One region of the Arthrobacter sp. JUb115 genome, then DNA from elsewhere that is predicted to be linked to it. Evidence: predicted binding sites of a transcription regulator. Region 1 holds the regulator's gene; the other holds the start of a gene.
What was found. Region 1 encodes HrcA, which represses chaperone genes, less so after heat shock. Its sites were predicted from a motif close to TTNGCACTCGNNNNNNNCGAGTGCNAA; they were not measured.
Positions count from the first base shown of each region.

Region 2: the regulator HrcA is predicted to act here: its motif matches at 1,580-1,606, upstream of groL (chaperonin GroEL).

Region 1 is NZ_SOBS01000002.1:205,502-208,914, reverse strand. Features, by position in the region: gene EDF61_RS04135 (16S rRNA (uracil(1498)-N(3))-methyltransferase) at 1-288, opposite strand, end outside; gene dnaJ (molecular chaperone DnaJ) at 291-1,415, opposite strand; gene hrcA (heat-inducible transcriptional repressor HrcA) at 1,481-2,494, opposite strand; gene EDF61_RS04120 (DUF3097 domain-containing protein) at 2,622-3,413, shown strand, end outside.
Region 2 is NZ_SOBS01000001.1:679,513-682,925, reverse strand. Features, by position in the region: gene EDF61_RS03155 (uracil-DNA glycosylase) at 1-414, opposite strand, end outside; gene EDF61_RS03150 (DUF3263 domain-containing protein) at 571-861, shown strand; gene EDF61_RS03145 (LytR C-terminal domain-containing protein) at 904-1,509, shown strand; gene groL (chaperonin GroEL) at 1,806-3,413, shown strand, end outside.

The DNA.
Region 1 (3,413 bases):
CAGGTCGCGATCCCCCTTGGACAGCGCCTGGACCAGGGTGACCGGGTGATCGCTGACCGCTTCCTCGGCACGGCGCAGGACCTTCACGCTCAGCAGGTCCTTGGCGGTGCCGATGACCTCCACAGTCAGGCGCAGCCCCTTGCCATCCAGCAGGTCCAGGTGCTCGCCCGCGGAGACCCGTTTAACGGCGACCGCGTGGTGCGCTTCGGAGCCATCCAGTTCAAGAATGTCCCCGACCGTTGCGTCCCGGCCCTGCTGGGCGTCGATGACGAAGCTGTGGTTGCTCATGCCTAGCGCTGGTTCAGCTTGTCGCGCAGGCGGGAGAACATGCCGCCGCTGTGCTCCACACGGCCGGCGGAGAGTTCTTCGCCACGCAGCTTGGCCAGCTGCTCGAGCAGATCGCGCTGGGCAGCGTCGAGCTTGGTCGGGGTCTCCACCTGCAGGTGCACGATGATGTCCCCGCGCTTGCCTCCGCGCAGGCGCGGCACACCGAGGCCCGGCAGGGTGACGGTGTCGCCATCCTGGGCGCCTGGCTCCACATTGATGGACTGGCCGCCGTCGAAGGTTTCCAGCTTCAGCTCGCAACCCAGTGCGGCGGCGGTCATTGGCAGGCTCATCTTGGCGTGCAGGTCGGTGCCGGCGCGCTCGAAGACCTTATGGCGGCGCACGTCGATCTCGACGAACAGGTTGCCGTTAGGCCCGCCGCCCGGGCCGGCTTCGCCCTGTCCGCGCAGCTGGATGCGGGTGCCGGAGTCGACACCTGCAGGAACGTTCAGCGACTTGGACACATGCTCGCGCACCCGGCCTTCGCCGTTGCACTCCAGGCAGGGGTCCGGGATGGTGGTGCCGAAACCGCGGCAGGCCGCACAGGTTTCCACGGTCATCATCTGGCCCAGGAATGAACGCACTGGACGCTGGACCTGGCCTGCGCCATGGCAGATATCGCAGGTGACCGGGCTGGTGCCTTCGCGCGTGCACGAACCGTTGCACGTTTTGCAGGTGACAGCTGTTTCCATCTCCAGCGGGTAGACCGTGCCCTTGACCGCGTCTTCCAGGTCGATGGTGATGGTGATCAGCGCGTCGCGCCCTGGCTGGGTGCGTGATGCCGGGCCCTGGGCCTGGCCGCCACCGAAGAACTGCTCGAAGATGTCGCCGAAGCCGCCAAAGCCCTGGCCGCCACCGCCGAAGCCCGGGTGGCCGTTGCCGTTCTCATCGCCGGTGGCGTCGTAGTTGGAGCGCTTGGTCTGGTCGGAAAGGACTTCGTAGGCTCGGGTGACCAGCTTGAACTGTTCTGCAGCGTCATCGCTAGGGTTTACATCCGGGTGCAGCTTACGCGCCAACTTGCGGTAGGCACTCTTGATTTCCTGCGGGGTCGCGTCCTTGGCGACGCCTAGGGTCTCGTAATGCGAGCTCACGTTATTCGCCGTGTCCTTTCCTGAGAATCTTGAAATTCGGTAGTGCCGGGCGGTGCCCAGCGAGGCTAGTTAGCCAAAATCTTCGACAGGTACCGTGCCACCGCACGAACCGAGGCCATGGAGGTTGGATAGTTCATCCGGGTGGGGCCCAGGACCCCGAGCTTGTTGCGCAGATCGGTGCCGTAAGTGGTGGCGACCACGGCGGCTTCCGACAGCTGCCCGTAGTGGTGCTCGGTGCCGATGGCCACGGCCACGCCGCGCGAATCGGCTTCCAGCTCGGAGAAGAGCTTGAGCAGCACTACCTGCTCCTCGAGCGCCTCGAGCACCGGGGTTATGCTCAGCGGGAAGTCCCCTTCCACGCGGGCGAGGTTCGCGGTGCCTGCCATGATGATGCGCTGCGCGTTGGCCGCCTGGGCCATTTCTTCCAGCGCACCGATCACCTGGTCCACCAGGGGGTCGGCCTGCTGCGTCGAACTGCGCTCGATGCGGGTGAGCCGTCCGGCAAGTTCGGCAAGCTTCACTCCCCCGAAATTGTTGAGCAGCCACAGCTTCAGGTCGTCCAGCTCATCATCGCTGTAGGAACGCTGGACCGGCATCATGCGCTGATCCACCGTGCCATTGGAAGCGATCATCACCATCAGCACCTGGGCCGAGCCCAGTCCGACCAGATCGAGGTTCTTCAACGAAGCGGTGTCGTAGTGCGGCACCTGGATCATTGCTACCTGGTTGGTCAACCGCGCCAGGAGGCGAACGGTGCTCTTGAGCATCTCGTCCAGGTCCGTGGAGCTGTCCAGGATCTTGTTGATGGCGTCGCGTTCAGCCCGCGACAGCGGCTTGAGCTCGCCGATCTCATCGACGAAGCGGCGGTATCCCTTTTCGGTGGGGATGCGTCCGGAGGAAGTATGCGGAGCGACAATGAGCCCCTCTTCTTCCAGCAAGGCCATGTCATTGCGGATCGTCGCGGCGCTGACACCGAGGTTGTGCCGGTCCAGGAGCGCTTTGGAACCCACTGGCTCACGGGATTGGACGTAGTCCTCCACGATGGCACGCAGAACGTCTAGGCGTCGCGTCTCTGTCACAACAGCACCTCCTTGGATTTCCTGTGCCCGGCTTTGGCACTCTAACCTGTCAAGTGCCAAGTCTAATACGTTCAGCAGTTGCTAGCATTGGATTTCGAGCGTATTCGATCACAGCGAAAGGCAGTACGTGACTAATTACTCCTGGGGACCACGGGATCTGAGTGCACCGGCACCGAAAAAACTCCGCCAGGTCCCTGTTGAACGTGGCATGATTCTGGAAGATGCCACCTCAGGATGGGTAGGAGAAGTCATCCGTACCGAGAAATCCGGTGGCATGCGCGTGATCGTGCTCGAGGACCGCCACGGCAAGACCCGCTCCTTCCAGGCGGGCTTCGGGTTCTTCCTCGAAGGCGAAGCGGTGGAGATCATTGATCCCGTTGCCAAGGCCGCACCGCCCCAGAAGCTGGTCTCGGCTTCGGGTTCGCGTGCCGTTGCCGGACTGAAGGCCCGGGAAGCCAGGGCGAGCCGCATCTGGGTAGAAGGCAAGCACGACGCTGAGCTGGTTGAAAAAGTTTGGGGCCACGACCTGCGTGTTGAAGGCATCGTCGTTGAACCGCTGCATGGCGTGGACGATCTTGCCGGGGCTATCCGCGACTTCGCCCCCTCCGCGCAGCGCCGCCTGGGAATCCTGGTTGACCACCTGGTTGCCGGAAGCAAGGAATCGCGCATCGTTGCCGAGGCGATGAAGGTCCCCGGTGCAGCGCAAAACGTGCTGATCCTCGGCCACCCGTACGTGGATGTATGGCAGGCGATCAAGCCTGCGACACTGGGCATCAAGGCTTGGCCGGTGATCACCAAGGGCACCGATTGGAAAACCGGTGTGCTCCGGGCCTTTGGCTGGCCGCACTCCACCGCGGAAGACATCGGCATCGGATGGCAGCGGCTCTTGTCCACGGTGCAGCATTACGGGCAGCTTGAA
Region 2 (3,413 bases), on a different contig from region 1:
CTCCAGCCCCAGATCGGACTGCAATTCCTTGTAGATATTGGCCAAGGAGCGCGGCAGCGGACGCACCTGCTTGTTGGCCGCGAAGGCCAAACCGTTTGCGTGGCCGGGTGTCGGATATGGGTCTTGGCCAACAATTAGGACCTTGACTTCGGACAATGGCAGGCTCAGTGCGCGGAACATCACCTCCGGTGCCGGCAGGATCTGTTCACCGGCCGCCGAACGGGCCGCCAAATCGGTGGCCAGGGAACGCAGCAGCGAGTCCTGCTCGCAGAGTGCCGGTACCCAGTCTGCAGCGATAAACCCGTGGTCGGCCATGGATTGGGCACCATGGTAGAACGGGAAATCAGCCGCTTCGTACACTGGTGTCCGAGCTGGCTGGGGTGCATCGAAAAGTGCTGGCTGCAAATCGTCCATAGGGGTAATTGTGCCGTTTTTCTGGCGTGCCTGTGCTCGGCCACACGGTGTTAGGCAAGCAGATTGGTTAGAATATCGGTGGTATGTCTACCGATGGTGGAATACATGCATAACCGAAACCTGAGAAAACTGGTCCAAGGACAGAGGTGAGAACGTATGGCTGAGAATGAATTGCTGGTGGATTTCGTCATGAACCCGGATTCGGAATTGGATGAGCGTTCGCAACAGATCCTCAACCTGGAAAAGTTGTGGTGGAAGTATGCCGGGGCCAAGGAACAAGCCATTACCAAGCAGTTTTCGATGTCGCCGACGAATTACTACCAGCTGCTGAACCAGCTGATTGAAACCGACGCGGCACTGGCCTACGACCCGATGTTGGTCAAGCGCCTGCGCAGAGCACGTTCCACAAAACGTCGCGTGGGCGGTAAGGTCGGCACGGGACGATAACCCTGCCTGCCGTGACCAATCAGACCTCGAGCAAGGACAAGAATGACCAACTACCCGCGTGACGAATTTGATCGCGTTCCGGAGTTCAGCACCCGTGTGGGTTCGCACCACGCCCACGGATGGGCGCAGTCCGCCGCGTCGAAGTCAACCGGTGGGAAATTGCGCTGGGTAGTGCTGACCGCTGTACTCGTGCTGGTGATCGGTGCCTTGTCCTTCATCTTCGGCCCCCAGCTCAAGGAGACCCTCGCGACTTCCACGGGAAGCGACACCTCGCAAACCCAGGAAGTCACCGCCGAGCCCTCCGTGGAACCCACACCAAGTGAATCCGCATCGCCAACGAGCACCATCGATGACGAAGACGTGCTCTACGGCCAGCTGATTGGCGTGTACAACGCGGCAAGTGTTGCCGGTCTGGCTAATGAAGGCGAAGACGCCATGGCCGAAGCCGGGTTCACCAGCATTGTGGCCGACAACTGGACCAGGCCCGCAGAAGTCTCCACGGTTTATTACATGTCCGAGTCCTACCGCACTACCGCTGAAAAAGCTGCAGAAATCCTGAATATCGACGAAGTTCTGCAGACCAGCAACATTCCGAACCGGGTCACCGTGGTTCTGGGCTCCGATGACACCCTGGGGCTAAACGAATAATTCGTTCATAATTCCATTCGCTCAGAGCCGATCGGCTTGCACTCGCCATGCGAGAGTGCCAATATTTGTATTAGCACTCATGCGTTGCGACTGCTAACGCCGGTCGGCTTTTGCGTTCTCCAAGAACTTCATGAAGCACCGGACAGCGGATGCAGGGCGTGGGCGTGGAAAATACCTCAGATAGCGAGAGCTGAAACGGTTGCTGGCCCGATGCCGCACCGGTCCACTCGTCCGTCGCGGGCGCTGTCTGTCGGTTGCATTTTCGCAAAATCGTCCCGAAAGGACCGTACGCCACAATGGCTAAGATGATTGCATTTGACGAGGAAGCACGCCGCGGACTTGAGCGCGGCCTGAACACCCTTGCTGACGCGGTGAAGGTCACCCTGGGCCCACGCGGCCGCAATGTTGTTCTGGAAAAGAAGTGGGGCGCTCCTACTATCACCAACGACGGCGTGTCCATCGCTAAGGAAATCGACCTCGAAGAGCCTTACGAGAAGATCGGCGCAGAGCTGGTCAAGGAAGTTGCCAAGAAGACCGACGACGTCGCTGGCGACGGTACCACCACCGCAACCGTGCTGGCACAGGCACTGGTCAAGGAAGGCCTGCGCAACGTTGCCGCAGGTGCTGACCCAATCGCGCTGCGCCGCGGTATCGACAAGGCCGTAGAAGCTGTTACCGCTGAACTGTTCGCCGCTGCGAAGAAGGTCGAGTCCAAGGAGCAGATCGCTGCTACCGCTTCGATCTCTGCTGGCGATCCGGAAATCGGCGCACTGATCGCTGAAGCTCTCGACAAGGTCGGCGAGCAGGGCGTTATCACCGTTGAAGAATCCAACACCTTCGGCCTGGAGCTGGAGCTGGCAGAGGGCATGCGCTTCGACAAGGGCTACATCTCCGCTTACTTCGTCACCGACGCTGAGCGCCAGGAAACCGTTCTCGAGGACCCTTACGTCCTCATCGTGAACTCGAAGATCTCCTCGGTCAAGGACATGGTGACCTTGCTGGAGAAGGTCATGCAGTCGAACAAGTCGCTGCTGATCATCGCCGAAGATGTCGAGGGCGAAGCCCTGGCTACCCTGATCCTGAACAAGATCCGCGGCCTGTTCAAGTCCGTTGCTGTCAAGGCTCCGGGCTTCGGCGACCGTCGCAAGGCCATGCTGACCGACATCGCTATCCTCACCGGCGGCCAGGTTGTTTCCGAGGAAATCGGCCTGTCCCTGGACAACGTAGGCCTGGAAGTCCTCGGTACCGCCCGCAAGGTCGTTATCACCAAGGACGAGACCACCATCGTTGAAGGTGGCGGCGAAGCCGACGCCATCGAGGGACGCAAGGCCCAGATCGCAGCCGAGATCAAGAACACCGACTCGGACTACGACCGCGAGAAGCTGCAGGAGCGCCACGCAAAGCTCTCCGGCGGTGTCGCTGTGCTGAAGGCCGGCGCTGCTACCGAGGTAGAGCTCAAGGAGCGCAAGCACCGCATCGAAGATGCCGTGCGCAACGCCAAGGCAGCTGTTGAAGAAGGCATCGTCGCCGGTGGTGGCGTTGCACTGATCCAGGCTGGCGCTGCAGCATTCGAGAAGCTGGTTCTGGAAGGCGACGAAGCTACCGGTGCGAACATCGTTCGCGTTGGCATCGAAGCCCCGCTGAAGCAGATTGCCCTGAACGCTGGCATGGAGCCAGGCGTTGTCGCTGACAAGGTCAAGGGCCTGCCAGCAGGCCACGGCCTGAACGCTGCAACCGGCGAATACGTCAACCTGCTTGAAGCTGGTGTCAACGACCCAGTGAAGGTGACCCGTTCGGCACTGCAGAACGCGGCATCGATCGCTGGCCTGTTCCTGACCACCGAAGCTGTTGTCGCAGATAAGCCAGCTCCTGCTGGCGCTGCCCCAGCCGGTGGCGATGACATG